DNA from 4 places in the Halorhodospira sp. 9621 genome. Region 3 is predicted to be linked to each of the others. Evidence: predicted binding sites of a transcription regulator. Region 3 holds the regulator's gene; each other region holds the start of a gene.
What was found. The regulator sigma-54, encoded in region 3, starts transcription at its own class of promoters, with help from an activator protein. The targets are predictions, from matches to a motif close to TGGCANGNTNCNTGCTT.
Positions count from the first base shown of each region.

Region 1: a site for sigma-54 is predicted at 1,454-1,470, ahead of LRF89_RS02300 (PEP-CTERM sorting domain-containing protein). Genes of this name have one in related genera too.
Region 2: a site for sigma-54 is predicted at 1,467-1,483, ahead of flgA (flagellar basal body P-ring formation chaperone FlgA). Genes of this name have one in related genera too.
Region 4: a site for sigma-54 is predicted at 2,300-2,316, ahead of LRF89_RS05880 (P-II family nitrogen regulator). Genes of this name have one in related genera too.

Region 1 covers NZ_JAJNRD010000002.1:229,595-233,742, forward strand. Annotated here, with positions in the region: gene prsT (XrtA/PEP-CTERM system TPR-repeat protein PrsT) at 1-948, opposite strand, end outside; gene LRF89_RS02300 (PEP-CTERM sorting domain-containing protein) at 1,565-2,509, shown strand; gene prsR (PEP-CTERM-box response regulator transcription factor) at 2,591-3,946, opposite strand; gene prsK (XrtA/PEP-CTERM system histidine kinase PrsK) at 3,970-4,148, opposite strand, start outside.
Region 2 covers NZ_JAJNRD010000015.1:25,267-29,414, reverse strand. Annotated here, with positions in the region: gene LRF89_RS08390 (CheR family methyltransferase) at 1-412, opposite strand, end outside; gene LRF89_RS08385 (chemotaxis protein CheV) at 431-1,366, opposite strand; gene flgA (flagellar basal body P-ring formation chaperone FlgA) at 1,530-2,291, shown strand; gene flgM (flagellar biosynthesis anti-sigma factor FlgM) at 2,456-2,764, shown strand; gene LRF89_RS08370 (flagella synthesis protein FlgN) at 2,764-3,291, shown strand; gene LRF89_RS08365 (hypothetical protein) at 3,370-3,762, shown strand; gene rplS (50S ribosomal protein L19) at 3,755-4,108, opposite strand; gene trmD (tRNA (guanosine(37)-N1)-methyltransferase TrmD) at 4,126-4,148, opposite strand, start outside.
Region 3 covers NZ_JAJNRD010000007.1:14,610-18,757, reverse strand. Annotated here, with positions in the region: gene rapZ (RNase adapter RapZ) at 1-317, opposite strand, end outside; gene LRF89_RS05240 (HPr kinase/phosphorylase) at 314-859, opposite strand; gene LRF89_RS05235 (PTS sugar transporter subunit IIA) at 832-1,302, opposite strand; gene hpf (ribosome hibernation-promoting factor, HPF/YfiA family) at 1,346-1,672, opposite strand; gene LRF89_RS05225 (RNA polymerase factor sigma-54) at 1,715-3,169, opposite strand; gene lptB (LPS export ABC transporter ATP-binding protein) at 3,210-3,935, opposite strand; gene lptA (lipopolysaccharide transport periplasmic protein LptA) at 3,940-4,148, opposite strand, start outside.
Region 4 covers NZ_JAJNRD010000008.1:44,679-48,826, reverse strand. Annotated here, with positions in the region: gene LRF89_RS05895 (TorF family putative porin) at 1-264, shown strand, start outside; gene LRF89_RS05890 (YifB family Mg chelatase-like AAA ATPase) at 312-1,823, opposite strand; gene ubiK (ubiquinone biosynthesis accessory factor UbiK) at 1,884-2,165, opposite strand; gene LRF89_RS05880 (P-II family nitrogen regulator) at 2,390-2,728, shown strand; gene LRF89_RS05875 (ammonium transporter) at 2,765-4,009, shown strand.

The DNA of each region.
Region 1 (4,148 bases), on a different contig from region 3:
GTGGTGGTCGGCCTGCGACCGATTACCCCGATCCAGCTCGATCGCCGCCAGATAGGGGCGCACCGGGCGATACTCGCGTTGCGTCGCCAACGCCTGCTCAAAGTGCCTGCGGGCTGCATCCGGATCATCGTCCTCCAGCGCCAGCAACCCCCTCACGTGGTGCCCCCCCGGATAATCCGAGGCGTGCTCCACCAACAGATCCGCGTCGTCACGGGCTCCGGCCAGGTCGCTATCGCTAAGACGGACCCATGCGCGGGTGAAACGATCCGCGACGTAGTCCGGGCGCAACTCGATCGCCCGATCCAGCGCTTCCAGCGCGGCCTGGATATCCCCAGCGGCATTGGCCAGGGTGCCCTTGAGCGACCAGGCGGCGTAGTAGCGTCGATCGAGGGCAATCGCCTCGGCCAGGTGCTCCCGCGCCCGCTCCTGATCCCCAGCATTGAGCGCATGAAAGGATCGGGCGAGCTCAACCTCCGGCAGCGGATCCTCGAACGCCTCGGCCTCGGCCAGGAGATCACCCGCCTGATCCGCATCACCGCGGTGGTAGGCAGACGCCGCCTGGTAGGCCAGCACCCGAGCCCGGGCCTTGCCCTCCAGCGTTTCCGTCTCCAGGGACCGGACCTTTCCGTGCTGCCCGGTCTCGTGATAAAGGCGAGCCAAGGTTGGCATGTAACGCTCAGGCTCAGCACCTTGCTCCATCGCCCGGCTCAGATGGTTGACCGCGGCCTCGACCTCTCCGTCCCCGGCGTATGCCAGCCCCAACTGACCCCGTGTCTCCGGCGCATCCCGCTCCCGAAGTGCATTCCGGTAGTCAATAACCGCTCCGCGGTAGTCGCCAGCCTCCATCTGCGAGACCGCCCGCTCCAGGTACTCCTCCTCGGTGAGCCCTGTCCACGCATCGCAGGCACCCAGGGTGACTGCACAAAGGCCTAAGGCGGCCCAGCTCACAACCCACTTCCTGACCCGCCCGGTGTCAGAAACAAACTGAAACCGTCCCAGGCGAAACCCATACCAACGCTCCATGGCGACCTCCCGAAAGATCCCAACGCCATAACCTTGCTTTTAATGTTTGATTTACCCACGGCGTGCAGCTCGGCTCGCCAGTACAACTGTAGGCGCCGCCGCCTCTCTTTACCTGCCTGCCTGAGGGCTCGTCCCAATCCATCGGACAAGAGGGGGGCATTTCTCTTAACGGCGCTGGAGTCAGCGCAAAACACGATCTCTACGGGGATCGACCGTCGCTGCTCTATACAAGCCGAACCGCTTCGCCTCCCCACGTTTCCGATGCCAAGAATGCGCGACGCGCGCCGTTTTCCGAAGGAAAACCGCCACCGCAGACCTGTGAGCAAACACGGCCGATGTCGAAGGGGTTTACACACACCGTGCGCCTCAACCGCTTGACCGGCCGTGTGGACGAGTCACAGCGCGCCATCCAGCCGATACTGCGCGCTATTGGCACGGCCGATGCATCCACCACAGCGGGCGCTCGGGAAGAACGCCCACATCCATGCGGGCTAGCAGCGTAAACACACGAACTGCAGGCAATACAGTCGGGAGAAGAATCATGCAGGCAAGGAAAACACTCTGGCTTGGAGTTCCGGCCGCACTCACACTCGGGCTCATCACAGCACCCGTGTACGGGACACAGTTCACCATTGATCCCACTGATTTTGACGGTTTCGATGACGGGCCGACAGAACCGTTAACCTCGCTGGGCTGGTCACTGCGTACCGCCACCACCCAGTTCGGAACCAGCGAGGGAGAGAACTGGATTCCGGATGCTGGATCGCGGTTCAATGACATTGGATTCGGCCGGATCGACGCCTACAACCCCTTCGATATAGGGGATGACGAACTCGTAGGGCTCGGCCAGCGGGATATGACCCTACGATGGGACAATATTACTGGAACCATCGACGAGGACAACGGGCTAACCTATGACGGTGGCACGATCGACTTCTTCTTTGGCGGCGATGAAGACGCTGAGCTTGGCCAGAGCGATTTGGCCACGGGTGAAGCATTCGATACCGACAGTGAGGTATGGCAGAACGCCGGCTCCGGCGAACATGTTCTTAGCCTGGAACTTACCGGCGGCTCAGCTCTGGCCGAATTCATCGAAGACGACGATGGGAACCTGGAGCGGGTCAATGCCACGCAGTTTGACCTTCTCTTCGATGTGGAATTTGCGCGGGAGGGCTTCTGGGCCACGGCAAACCCGGAGGACTGGGCAGAGCTGTTGGCCCAGGAGGTTGTCATTACGGCCTTCGGCGAGGCCGGTGGTGCACTGGAAGCCAACAGAAACACCGTGCTCAACGAGGACGAGGAAACGTTCACGGACGCCGAGCAAGAGCTCTACACGCACTATGCGGGCGATCGCCGGGGCAGCGTGGACTTCCAGGTTCCGGAGCCCAGCACCTTGATGCTCATGGGTGGGGCGCTGGTTCTTCTGGCAGCCAGTTCGGGCGTGGCCCACCGGCGGCGCACGAGCGCGAACGAACCAGCTGCCTAACGCTTAGGCACCCGGCAAAGCGCCGCAGCGCCCCGCGGGGGAGGCAAACGCCCCCCCGCATTTTTTCTTACTTACAGGCGTTTAGCGCAAGCCGTACTTATCCATGAGGCTGTACAACGTTGGCCGGGACACCCCCAATAAGGCTGCTGCTTGGGCGATGTTCCCGTTGCAACGGCTCAACGCCCGGACTACCGCCTGCTGCTCGGCCTGGTCGCGGACTTGCCTGAGCCGCAGACTGCTATCCCCTTCCTGGTCGTCGCTGGGACATTCCAGACCGAGCTCTTCCGGCGTGATCCTCTTGCCGTCGGCCATGATGACCGCTCGACGGATGACGTTCTCCATCTCGCGGACATTCCCGGGCCAAGTGTGGGCTTCGATCGCGTCGATGGCTTCGGGGGTAAACTCACGCCGCGGATGCCGCTGCTCGCGCGCGAAGCGCTCAAGAAGGGAGTGCGCAACGAGGGCGGCATCGCCTTGGCGCTCGCGCAGCGCCGGGATGGTCAGTTCGATCTCGGCAACTCGATAGAAGAGATCCTCGCGGAATTCCCTTTCGCGGATCATCTGCCCCAGATCGCGGTGGGTGGCACAGACCACGCGCACATCCACCGGGATCGACTGGCGTCCGCCAACCCGCTCGATGGTCCGCTCCTGGAGAAAACGCAGCAGCTTCGCCTGCAGGCTCAGGGGCAGGTCACCGATCTCATCGAGGAACAGGGTGCCACCGTCCGCGTACTCGATCTTGCCGATGGTCTGACGATGGGCACCGGTGAACGCCCCCTTCTCGTAGCCGAAGAGCTCGCTCTCGAGCAGATTCTCGGGGATAGCCGCACAGTTGATGGCCACGAATCGCTGCTCGCTGCGCCCACTGAGCCGATGCACGGCGCGGGCCAGGATCTCTTTGCCGGTCCCGCTTTCCCCACGCAGCAGCACCGTCGCATCCGCCGGGGCGACCCGCTCGACCATTTGGCAGACGCGGAGCATCTCCGGATCTCCCGTGAGGAAGCCGTCCAACGGCGAGGCGGAGCGCTGGGCCAGGTGCCGATTCTCCGCCTCAAGGCTGTAGAGCTGTGCGGCCCGGTCCACCAGCAGCCGGAGCGTATCGGCGTCCACAGGCTTGCTATAGAAGTCGTAGGCACCGAGCGCCACGGCACGCAGGGCATTCTCCCGGTCGTCGTTGCCGGTGACGACGATCGCCTTACTCTGCGGGGCCTCACCGAGGACCTCCTGCAGCGCGGCCAGCCCCTCGCTGGCGTTGGCCGGATCCGGAGGCAACCCCAGGTCGACCAGCATCAGCTCCGGCTGATGGCGGCGCGCCTCCTTCACCGCCTGCGCGCGGTCATAGGCCTGGACGATTTCGTAGCCGTCGAAACACCAACGCAGCTGCTCCTGCAGCCCCTCGTCATCCTCAATGATCAGTAGCTTATAGGTATTGGCCACCGTCCCTCGCTCCTTGTCCAATCTCAGGGCACAGCCACCGCGGGGGTCGGCGCCGCTGCGGCCGTCCGCGCCAACAACTGCACCGTGAAGCGCGTGCCACTACCCGGTTCGCTATCGACGTCGATCCGCCCGCCGAGGGCAGCAATGTACTCCCGCGCCTCATAGACGCCGATGCCCATCCCTGCATTTCCCTTGGTGGTCT
Region 2 (4,148 bases), on a different contig from region 3:
CCTCCATACGCCCGCCGCTGTCGTTGTACTCGTCGACGGTCATGCTGATCGAGTACGCCTCCTGCCCGGAGGAGCAGGCCGCGGACCAGATGCGCACCGGCCAGACGCGGCGGCGCTCCATCTCGGGGAGCAGGTGCCGACGCAGGACGTCGAAGGGGAAGCGGTCGCGGAACCACTGGGTCTCGTTGGTGGTCATCGCCTCGATAACCCGCCCCTTGAGATCGGCGGTGGGGCGCTGCTCGAGCCGCTGGACAAGGGTGGCCAGATCCGGGATGCGCTCGGCCTCGAGCAGCGGCCCGAGCCGGCTGGCCACCAGGTACTGCTTGCTCGGCCCAAGGACGATCCCGCAGGCGCGCTCCAGGAACCGTGCGAACGCCTGGTACTCCTCTTCACCCACGGAAAGCGCGGCCAAACCGTCCTCCTTGCATGCTCATCCCCCTCGCTCGGCCAGCCGGGCGCCGACCCGCTCGGCCAACTCCCGGGAGTGGAACTTGGCCAGGAACTCGTCGGCCCCCACGCGACGCACCATCTCGGTGTTGAAGACACCGCTGAGCGAGGAGTGGAGCAGGACGTGGACCCCGGCAAGCCCCGGATCCTGCCGGATCGATCGGGTCAGGGTGTAGCCGTCGAGCACCGGCATCTCGATGTCCGAGACCACCATCAGCAGATCGTCGAGCCCGGAGGGATCCTGATCCTTCCAGGTGCGCAGCTGCTCCAGCGCCTCGCGGCCGTTGTTCTTGGTGACCACGCGCACACCGATCTCCTCGAGCGTGCGCTTGATCTGCCCCCGGGCGACCGCCGAGTCGTCCACCACCAGGACCTTGTAAGCCTCGGAGCCCTCGGCGTGATCCACGCCACCGCCCTCGGTGACCTCCGGATCGGCGCCGCCGGCACGCTGAACCTCGGCGAGGACCTTCTCGACGTCGACGATCTGGATCATCTGCCCGTCGTAGCGCGCCACGGCGGTCAGGTAGCTGCCGGCGCTGCCCCCGCTCGGCGGCGGCAGCACGTCCTGCCAGTTGATGTTGACGATCCGGTCCACCCCGCCGACCAGGAACCCCTGGACCTGACGGTTGTACTCGGTGACGATGATGTAGTTGCCTTCTTCCTTGGTGATGGCGCCGTTGCCGGTGGCGTAGCTCAGATCGAGCACCGAGAGGGTGTGGCCGCGGACGTAGGCGATGCCGAGGGAGGCCGGATGGGCATGCGGCACGTAACTGAGCTCCGGGGCCGGTATGACCTCGCGGACCTTGAACACGTTGATCCCGTAGCGCTGCCGCCCCTCGAAACGGAACAGCAGCAGCTCCATGCGGTTATGGCCAGCCAGCTGGGTCCGCTGGTCGACGGAGCTCATGATTCCGGCCATCGCTGACGGCTCCCTTATCGGCGTACGTCCCGGGGGCTGGCCCCCGCCCGTTGGCGTCATGTTAATCCGGTAGCCGGATCAGGGAAAGCGGCCGACGCCGCGGCACACCCTTTGCATATTTCTCCGGAGGATCACCAACCGAATGGAGGTTGCGCGCGGACCGATGAGCAGACCCGCCGGCGCCACCCCCGCCCGCAGGGTCGGGCGCAGTGCGCGACCGTCGCCCGCCTGGCGCCTGGCCGTCGTATTGTTGGCGCTGACGGTCCTGGCCCCGGCGGCGGCGCAGGCCAGCACCCAGTCGCCGGAGGCCATCCGTGAGACGGCGGAGGTGTTCCTGCGCGAGGCGCTGGCCGGCGAGTACGACGAGGTGGAGGTCGAGGCCCGCGGGGTGGACGGCCGGTTGAAACTGCGTGCGTGTGACGGCGAGCTGGAGGGGTTCATCCCCCGCGGGCGCAGCCCCCACCAAGCCGGTACCGTGGGGGTGCGCTGCAGCGGAGAGGCACCCTGGACCGTTTACGTGCGCATGGAAACCACCTTGAAGACGGAGATGGTGGTGGCCGCACGCAGCTTGCGCCGCGGACAGCGGCTCGCGGCGGCGGATCTGCGCACCGCTACGCGGGATGCGCGCCGGGTCCGCGGCGAGTTCTACCGCGACGCCGGCGATCTGGTCGGCCAGGAGGTACGCCGGAGCCTGCGCGAGGGGGTGGCCGTGACCGGCAACCACGTGCAGCCCCCGACGCTGGTCGAGCGCAACGACCGGGTCACCATCGCCGCCGGCCGGGGCGATGCCATCCAGATCAGCAGCCGTGGCCGCGCCCTGGAGCACGGCCAGAAAGGCGACCGGATCCGGGTGGAGAACCTGGACTCCGGACGGGAGATCCAGGCACGGGTCGTCGGCGAGGGCCAGGTCCGGGTCGGCGATTAGGCCGCAGGCGGCGGGAGTTGCCGTCAGTGGCAACCTGGGTCACAGTAACCGGAACCAGGACTCAAGTTCCTGCCCGGGCCGCCGATAGATACGGATAGCACGGGTCCATGCAGGCCAGGGAGCGGCGCTGCAGCCCGCATAGGAAAGGTTTTGAGGAGAGCCCGATGTCCAATCCGATCGAAGGAGGGGGTCCGCGCCCCGTCGGACCCGCGACCGCCCAGCCGGGCAAGGGCCCGAAGAGCGGCGGCGCCGACGAGGCGTCGAACGCCCCGCCCCGGGGCGCAGGCGGCGCCGACGAGGCCGAGACCTCGGAACGACTGCAGACGGTCCGCGAACGCATCGACCAAACCCCGGAAGTCGACCGGGATCGGGTCGAAGCCATCAAGGAGCGGATCGCCAACGGCGACTACCCGGTGGACGCCGAGAAAGTCGCCAAGAAGTTCGCTGAGCTTGAGGCGCTGGTCGAGTCGTGATGACGCCGGCGGAGCACGGCCGCTCTGACCGCTTTCCGCGCCAGACGCTGGACGCGGAGCTGGCGCAGCGCCTGGCCGTGCGCGTCGAGCGCTGCCAGGCGCGCGCCGGGGAACTCGCCGCCACCCTCGAGGCCGAGGCCCGGCAACTGATCGACCGGGACCTGAACGGCTTCGACGAGCTCCTGCGCCGCAAGGGCGCCCAGGTCGAGGCCCTGGAAGAGGCCGAGCAGCAGCTGCGGCGGGTTCTCACCGAAGCCGGCTATCCGCCGGGGACCGCTGGCGTGCGGGCGGTGTTGCGTACTGCACCGGAGTCGCTGCGCTCCGCCTGGGGCGAGCTGGAGCAGTTGCTGCGCACCATCCAGGCCCGCAACGAGGCCAATGGCCGCCTCATCCACCGCAACCTCGACCATACCCGGCGCCTGCTCGACCTGGCCACCGGCGCCCACGAGCGGGCCGATGAACTCACCTACGGCACCCACGGCGGCTACACCGCCAGCGACCGCTCCCGGCGCATCACGCGCGCCTGACAATACCCGCTCCGGCAACCTCCGAACCGGGCCGCGGCCCGCGTGCTATCTTCAGGGGATGGAACGACGGAGGCAGCCATGACCGAGATCGACCCTGCCACGGCCAGCCACGAAGCGATCCGCCCCCACCACGCCGAGCACGCTGCCGAGCAGCGTCGCCAGGAGGCCCTGCGCCCGGAACGGGACGGGGAGACAACGGGGACGGAACGGATCCGGGAGGAGCGCACCGAGGCGGCCGGCAACCGGGATGCGGAGTCGGTGCGCGCCAGCGACCCGGTGGCGGTCAACGCCTCGGGGCCGGATTCGGCCACCGGCGAGGTGCCACGAGATCGGGAGGAAGCCCGCGCCCTGGCCGAGGAGACCCGGGAACGGATCCTGGACAATCCGGAGCGGGCGGCGGAGTCCGTGCGCGATACCGCCCACGAGCCCGCCGCCAGCCGGATGAGCCGGGCAATCGAAGCCCTTAGTTGATCTTCTCCTTGATGCGCGCCGCCTTGCCGCTGAGCTCGCGCAGGTGGTAGAGCTTGGCCTGGCGCACGTCGCCGCGGCGCTTGACCTTGATGCTCTCGATCTGCGGGCTGTAGGTCTGGAAGACCCGCTCGACGCCCTCGCCGTGGGAGGTCTTGCGCAGGGTGAACGAGGAGTTCAGGCCGCGCTTGCGCTTGGCGATGACGACACCCTCGAAGGGCTGGACGCGCTCGCGACCGCCCTCACGCACCCACACCTGCACCAGCACGGTGTCGCCCGGGGCGAACTCCGGCACCGTGTGCTTGCACGCCTCGATCTGCTCGCGCTCCAGTTCGTCGATGACGTTCATGACGATTCCCCTCGGTTCTACGTTTCTTCGTGATCGTTGC
Region 3 (4,148 bases):
TCGCTATAGCGGCGCATGAGGATGGCGTCTTCGGCGTAGAGGAACAGCACCTCGGTGGCGATGCCCTGCTCGCGCAGCGCAGTCAGCGTCTCGGGCAGGCGCTGCAGGTCGCGGGGCGGGTTGCGGGCGTCCAGCCCCACCGCGAAGCGCTCGCCGGTGGGTGCGTCGCGATTCTGCGCGTAGCGGGCCAGCTCGCCGATCAGGCTCACTGGCAGGTTATCGATGCAGTAGTAACCGGCGTCTTCCAGGGTGTGCAGGGCGACGCTCTTGCCCGAGCCCGACAGGCCGCTGACCACGATCAGGCGCAGTTCGCTCATGCCGGCACCCCGTGGTTCCGGCCGCTGCGCTGGTGTGTTGCGACCTCCGCGACGAGGCGGCCGGCGGCGGCCTCGATCAGCGGCGCCAGCGGCCGGCGTTCGCTGTCGGTCAGGGTCACCCGGGGTAGGGCCAGGCCGAGCAGTTCGCGGTGATCGCGCCGGCCGTGCAGGGCGGCCTCGGCTTCGGTGGGGCCGGGAGCGCGCTGGAGCTGGATGCACAGAGCCACGGCGGTCTCGCTGCGCAGCGCCGCGGGGCCGTAGAGTTCGGTGATGTCCACCAGGCCGAGGTCGCGCAGGCAGAGCAGGCCCCGCCCCTGCTGCGGACCGGCGCCGAGCAGGCGATCACCGTCGCGGCGCAGCTGTACGGCGTCGTCGGCCACCAGGGCGTGACCACGGTCGAGCAGCGCCAGGGCGGCGTCGCTCTTGCCCACGCCGCTGGGGCCCTCCAGCAGGATCCCGCGGCCGTGGACCGCCATCAGCAGGCCGGGGATGACCGGCCGGTTCTCGGCCGCGTTCACGATGGGTCGGCGTGCGACTGCCATTCGCGCAGGGCCATCTGCAGCTCGTCCCCGTCCGAGGAGCGGCGCAGCCGCTCGCACAGGCTGCTGTCGCTGAACATCTCGGCAAGGCTGGCGAGGATCTGCAGGTGCTCGTCGGTGAAGTGCTCGGGTACGACGAGGGCGAAGAGCAGGTCCACCGGTGCCTTGTCGAAGGCGTCGAAATCGATGCCCCGGTCCAGGCGGATGAGGGCCCCGATGGCGCGGTCGATCCCGTCGATGCGGGCGTGGGGCGCGGCGCCGCCGTGCCCCAGGCCCGTGCTGCCCAGTCGCTCACGGGCCAGCAACCGGTTGCTGATCTCCCGGGCGTCGAGGCCGTCGCCGCTGGCCCCGATCAGCTCGCCTATGCGCAGGAGCACCTGCTCCTTGTCCTCGATGCCGCTCTCGCAGCGAACACGTTCCGGCGTGATGAGTTGCTCGATGTCCATGGAGTGTCCGATCGGCTGGCCCGCTGAACCGCGTCCCGCCGCCTTAAAGGCTGGCCTTGAGGGACGCGCCCTGCCGTCGCTGATCGACGGCCTTCTCTTTGTGTTTCAGGACCTGACGGTCAAGCTTGTCCACGAGCACGTCAATGGCTGCATAGAGATCCTCCTCGATGGCATCGGCAAAAACGCGCCCGCCGCCACCCCCGATGTGGATGACCGACTCGGCCTTCTGCTGCTTCTTCTCCACCGTGAGGATCACCTCGGTATCGATGACGTGGTCGAAGTGGCGCTGGATGCGTTGCATCTTCTCGTTCACATGCGCCCGGAGGGCCGGGGTGATCTCGACATGATGCCCACTGAGCTTGATCTGCATACCGCCTCCTGAACCCCTTTGCCGCCGGCGGAGCCGGGGGCCTCAGCGCCCCCGGGCCTCCCTGCGCTCCGCCGACGATGCGATGGACAGGGACTCCCGGTACTTGGCGACCGTCCGACGCGCCACCTGGATCCCCTCCTCATGAAGGATACGCGCAATCGCGCTGTCACTCAGCGGTTTTGCCCGATCCTCCTCGGCGATCAGCCGGCGGATCCGCGCCCGGATCGCCGTCGCCGAAGCCTCTCCGCCGTCGCTGGTCTGCACGTGGCTCGAGAAAAAGTACTTGAACTCGAAGGTGCCCCGCGGGGTGTGCATGTACTTGTTGGTGGTGATGCGGGAGATGGTGGACTCGTGCATCTCCACCGCCTCGGCGATCTCGCGCAGAACCAGTGGTTGCATCGCCTCCTCGCCGTGGTCGAGGAACCCCTGTTGCCGCTCTACGATGGCGCTGGCCACTTTCAGCAAGGTCTCGTTCCTGCTGCGCAGGCTCTTGATCAGCCAGCGCGCCTCTTGGAGATGGTTGCGGAGGCAGTGGTTGTCCGCGCTGCGGTCCGCTCTGCGGATCAGGCTGGCGTAATACGCGTTGACGCGCAAGCGGGGGGCGGTCTCGCCGTTGAGTTCCACCTGCCAGACGCCGTCGCGGCGCACGACGAGGACATCGGGGATGATGTAGTCCGGGGTTGTGTCGCTGATCTGCGAGCCCGGGCGTGGATCGAGGCTCTGGATCAGACCGAGGATGCCGCCGAGGGCATCTTCGCCGACCCCCAGGGCGCGGCCCAGGTCGTCATGGCGGCGTTCGGCGATGAGCTCCAGGTGGTGGAGGAGGGCGTGCTGCGCCTCCGCACGCCAGGGCGTGTCCTCGGGAAGCTGCTCGAGCTGGACGCACAGCGCTTCCTGAGGGTCGCGGGCGGCAACGCCGGTCGGGTCGAGCCGCTGGACACGCTGCAGGACCGCCTCTAGCTCCTCGGCGCTGACTTGCTCGTCGGCCGGACAGCCGGCCAGCAGATCCTCGGTGCTCTGGGTCAGGTAGCCGTCGTCGCCGACGGCGTCGACGATGACCTCGGCGATGGAGCGCTCCCGGGCGGAGAAGGCCTCGAGCTCGATCTGCGCGTGCAGGTGCTGCTGGAGGCTGTCGGAGGCGGCCGGCCGGTTGTCGAGGGTGTCGCGCTGCGCACCCTCGTCGCCGGGGGCGCTCAGTGCCGTGCTGCCGTCGTAGATGTCGTCCCAGGAGGTGTCCAGGGGCAGGTCTTCGGGGATGTCCTCGCCGGCGGGTTCGCTGGCCGGTGCCTCGTCCTCGTGGGGTTCCGTTTCCTGCTGCTCCTGCTCCTGCCCGGGCTCGGCCTCCTCATCGAGCTCGAGCATGAAGTTCGACTCCAGGGCCTGCTGGATCTCGGTGCGCAGCTCCAGGCTGGAGAGCTGCAGCAGCCGGATGGCCTGCTGCAGCTGCGGGGTCATGGTCAGCTGCTGACCGATGCGTAGCTGAAGCGACTGCTTCATGGCCGTGTCCGTTGTGCTTGAAGCATCCGTAGTCCGTCACTCACAGGCGGAAGTCCTCGCCCAGGTACACCTCGCGTACCCGCGGGTTGGCCAGCACGCTCTCGGCGTCCCCGGCGGCCAGCACCTCGCCGTCACTGAGGATGTAGGCGCGTTGCACGATGCCCAGCGTCTCGCGCACGTTATGGTCGGTGATCAGCACGCCGATACCCCGTTGCGCCAGCTGGCGGACGATCCGCTGGATCTCGCCCACCGAGATGGGGTCGACCCCGGCGAATGGCTCATCAAGCAGTATGAACCGCGGATTCGCCGCGAGGGCGCGGGCGATCTCCACGCGCCGGCGCTCGCCCCCGGACAGGGCGATCCCCGGGGAGTCGCGCACGTGGGTCACGCCGAACTCCTCGAGCAGGCGATCCAGCTCCTGCTCGCGCTCAGTGCCGTCCAGGTCGTCGCGCAGCTGCAGGATGGCCCGTACGTTATCCGCAACGCTCAGTTTACGAAAGACCGAGGGTTCCTGGGGGAGGTAGCCGATGCCCAATCGGGCCCGGGCGTGAATGGGCAACCGAGTGAGGTCGTCGCCTTCCAGGGTGATTCGCCCCTCGTCGGCCTGCACCAGGCCGACGACCATGTAAAAGCACGTGGTCTTGCCGGCCCCGTTGGGGCCGAGCAGGCCGACGATCTCACCGTCGGCGACCTCCAGCCCCGCGCCGTTGACCACGGTGCGGCCGCGATAGCGCTTGCTCAGCCCCTCCGCGCGCAGCGTCACCAACGGGTCATTCCTCCTCGCGCCGTGCCGGATACAGGATGGTCCGCGCCCGCTGCCCCTCGGCGCCGCGGGCCTTCATGACCTGCCCCTCCAGGTCGACGTCGATGGTCTCGGCGGTGACTTGAGCATCCCCCTGCCAGAGATGTGCATCGCCCTGGAAATGGGCACGTTCGGGACCGCGGGAGTAGTACTCCATGCGTTTCGCCTCGGCATGCA
Region 4 (4,148 bases), on a different contig from region 3:
TATTTTGACGAAGACGAGAGCTCCGTCTATCTGGAGACCAACTGGATGACGCCGCTGGCCGCCGGCTTCTACGCCATGGCCCACCTCGGCTACCTGGTGATCGACTCCGACACCAACCTGGACGGCGCCGATGCCGCCCTGGGCGTCGGTTACGAGTACGGCACGCTCGATCTCAGCCTGGTGGGCACCTACAACAGCTCCGACGCGGCGGATGAAGACGACGACGAGACCCAGGTGGCCTTCACCGTGTCCCGCTCCTTCTAGCCGCACCCCCCTGCACCCGGGGGCGCCGGCCGGCGCCTCCGGTCGGGTTACCCCGCCCCGCCACGCTCCTCCAGCCCCCGCCGCAGCCCGACCGCCTCGGCCACGTGGCGCCCCTCGATGGGGTCGACCTCGTCGAGATCGGCCAGCGTCCGCGCCACCCGCAGCAGGCGGTGGTGCCCGCGCGGCGACAGGCCGATAACCTCGGTGGCCCGCTCCAGCGTCGCCTCGGCCTCTGGCACCAGTGCGCAGGCCGATTCGAGGGCCTCTCCGGCCAGTTCGGCGGCGATCACCCCGGAGCGCTGCCGCCGCCGCTCACGGGCCCGAGCCACCCGTTCGGCCACCACACCGCTCGGCTCGGCCGCCGGCGCGGCGGTCAGTTCCCGGGCACTGAGCCGCGGCACCTCCACGGCGATGTCGAAGCGATCCAGCAGGGGGCCGGTCATCCGGTCGCGATAACGCGCCACCTGTTCCGGCGTACAGCGACACACCCCGCGCGGATCGCCGTGGTAGCCGCAGGGGCAGGGGTTCATCGCCGCGACCAGCTGGAACGCCGCCGGGTAGGTCACCCGGGCGTTGCTGCGGGCGATGCTCACCTGGCGGGCCTGTAGGGGCTCGCGCAGCGCCTCCAGGGCGTTGCGCGGCAGCTCCGGGAATTCGTCGAGGAAGAGCACACCGCGGTGAGCCAGGGAGACCTCGCCGGGACGCGGCGGCTGCCCGCCACCGATCAGGGCGGCGGCGGAGACGGTGTGGTGCGGAGCGCGAAAGGCCGGCACCCGCCAGGTGGCCGGATCCACCCCCGCGCCGCTGACCGAGCGCACCGCCGCCGCCTCCAGCGCCTCGGCCTCCGGCAGCGGCGGCAGCAAACCCGGCAACCGCTCGGCGAGCATGCTCTTGCCGGTGCCCGGCGGCCCGCTGAGCAGCAGGTTGTGGCCGCCGGCGGCGGCCACCTCCAGCGCCCGGCGCGGTCCGGCCTGACCGCGGACCTCGGCCAGATCCGGGCCCCGGGGCCGCTGCTCGGCCGCCGCTGCCGGCCCCACCGGGGGCAGTGGATCACGGCCGTCCAGGTGGTCGAGGACCGCCAGCAGCCGCTGCGCGGCTATTGCCCCCTGCGGATGGACCAGGGCGGCCTCGGCGCCGTCGCCGGCGGGGATGATCAGCCGCCGGCCGGCGTCGCGGGCGGCGCGGGCCGCCGGCAGGGTCGCACCCACCTCACGGAGCTCGCCGCCGAGGGCCAGCTCGCCGATGAACTCCAGCGAATCGAGGTCGCCGTGGACCTGCCCCGAGGCGGCCAGGACGCCGATAGCGATGGCCAGATCGAACCGGCCCCCGCCCTTGGGCAGGTCCGCGGGGGCGAGATTGACGGTGACGCGGCCGACCGGAAACGTCAGGCCGCTGTTGATGATGGCGCTGCGGACCCGGTCCCGGGCCTCGCGCACCTCGGCCCGCGGCAGGCCGACAAGTGAGAACGCAGGCAGCCCCGGCGCCAGGTGGACCTCCACCCGGACCTCGGGGGCCGACACGCCGAGCGCCGCCCGCGCCCGGGTTACAGCCAGTGCCATGGAACCCTCCCTGGTTCGTGGGGCACACGCGACGGTCAGCGGGGCATACCGCCCCGCCGGTTAGCCGTCGCTGCCGCCGGCAGGACCGCCCGGGCCGCCGCCCTGGGCCTTCTCCAGCTCGGCAACGCGGCGGTTGAGTTCCTCGAGCTGGGCCCGGGTCCGTGCCAGAACCTTGGCCTGGGCGTCGAACTCCTCGCGGGTCACCAGATCCAGCCGCGAGAAGCCGGCCTGCAGCGAGGCGCGGACGTTCTTCTCCACCTCGTCGTGGAACTCGCGCACGCCGGCCGGCAGGCTTGCCGTGAGCTTCTGCGCCAGTTCGTCGATGGTTTTCTGATCGATCATCGCCTTTCCAACCCTGTGGTCACGCACCGAAACCGTGCAGCGGCGCCGTTCTCGCCCCCGACTGGTGCAGGGGTCACCGGGCCGCCGGTCTGTTCCCCCCGGTGTGGCGCGGTTTCGCCGTCGCCCCGGGGCCCTGGCACGCCTCCTGCAACACCCCTGATGACCGCAGCCGCATCCACTCGCCGCTGCGGCTCCGTACAACGCGTACAACGAGGACGACGCTCATGAAATTGGTAACGGCAATCATCAAGCCTTTCAAGCTCGATGACGTCCGCGAAGCGCTCTCCGCCATCGGGGTCCAAGGTATCACGGTCACCGAGGTGAAGGGCTTCGGGCGTCAGAAGGGACACACCGAGCTCTACCGCGGTGCCGAGTACGTGGTCGACTTCCTGCCCAAGATGAAGCTGGAAATCGCCATCGACGACAGTCTAGTGGACCGCGCCTGTGACGCCATCCGCCAGGCCGCGAACAGCGGCAAGATCGGCGACGGCAAGATCTTCGTCTTCGACGTCGAGCAGGCCATCCGCATCCGCACCGGCGATACCGGCACGGACGCGCTGTAACCGGCCCGCCCCCACTCAACGCAGAGGACCTGAACCATGGAAGACGTAGTCGAACTTGCCTACGCCCTCGATACTTTCTACTTCCTGCTCTCGGGCGCACTGGTCATGTGGATGGCCGCCGGGTTCACCATGCTCGAGGCCGGGATGGTGCGCGCCAAGAACACCACGGAGATCCTGACCAAGAACATCGGGCTCTACTCCATCGCCGTGATCATGTACATGCTCATCGGCTGGAACCTGATGTACGAGAGTTCGGGCAGTCTGCTGCCCACCTTCAGCTTCCTGCTGCCTGCCAGCGAGCCGGTCACCGCCGAGATGGCGCGCAGCGGCGAGGCGACGGAGTCCTACTTCTCGGACTTCTTCTTCCAGGTGGTCTTCGTGGCCACGGCCATGTCCATCGTCTCGGGTGCCGTGGCCGAGCGGATGAAGCTCTGGTCCTTCCTGATCTTCGCCGTGGTGCTCACTGGCTTCATCTACCCGATCCAGGGGCTGTGGAGCTGGGGCGGCGGCTTCCTCGACCAGATGGGCTTCTCGGACTTCGCCGGCTCGGCCATCGTCCACATGGCGGGTGCCTCGGCAGCCCTGGCCGGTGTCCTGGTCCTGGGTGCGCGCAAGGGCAAGTACGGCCCCCGCGGCGAGGTGCGGGCCATCCCCGGCGCCAACCTGCCCCTGGCTACCCTGGGCACCTTCATCCTCTGGCTTGGCTGGTTCGGGTTCAACGGCGGCTCGGAGCTGTCGGTCTCGTCGGCGGGTGCGGCCAACGCGGTGGCGACGATCTTCATGAACACCAACCTGGCCGCCGCCGGCGGTGTCGTCGCCGCCCTGCTCCTGGCCCGCGCCCTGTTTGGCAAGGCCGACCTGACCATGGCCCTCAACGGCGCCATCGCCGGTCTGGTCTCGATCACCGCCGGGCCGGACACTCCCTCGCCCCTGCTCGCCGCGATCATCGGCGGGGTCGGCGGCGTCCTGGTGGTCTTCTCCATCGTCGCCCTCGACAAGCTGAAGATCGACGACCCGGTGGGCGCGATCTCGGCCCACGGCACGGCCGGCATCTGGGGCATCCTGGCGGTGCTGCTCTCCAACCCGGACGCCACCTTCGGCGCCCAGATCGCCGGGATCCTGTCCATCTTCACCTTCGTCTTCCTGGCCAGCCTGGTGGTCTGGCTGATCCTGCGCTTCACCCTGGGCATCCGTGCCAAAGAGGAAGACGAGCAGAAGGGCATGGACGTGACCGAGTGCGGGATGGAGGCCTACCCGGACTTCACCGCCGGTCGCAAATAGGGCAACCGATCCTCTCCTCCTCTCCCGAACGGGAGACCTTGCGGGCGCTTCGGCGCCCGCTTTTCTTTGCTACGGGGGTAGACGGAACCGCTATCCTGTGCGCTGCGTGCCAGCATCCAAGTCCCCGTTCCGAGGAGAA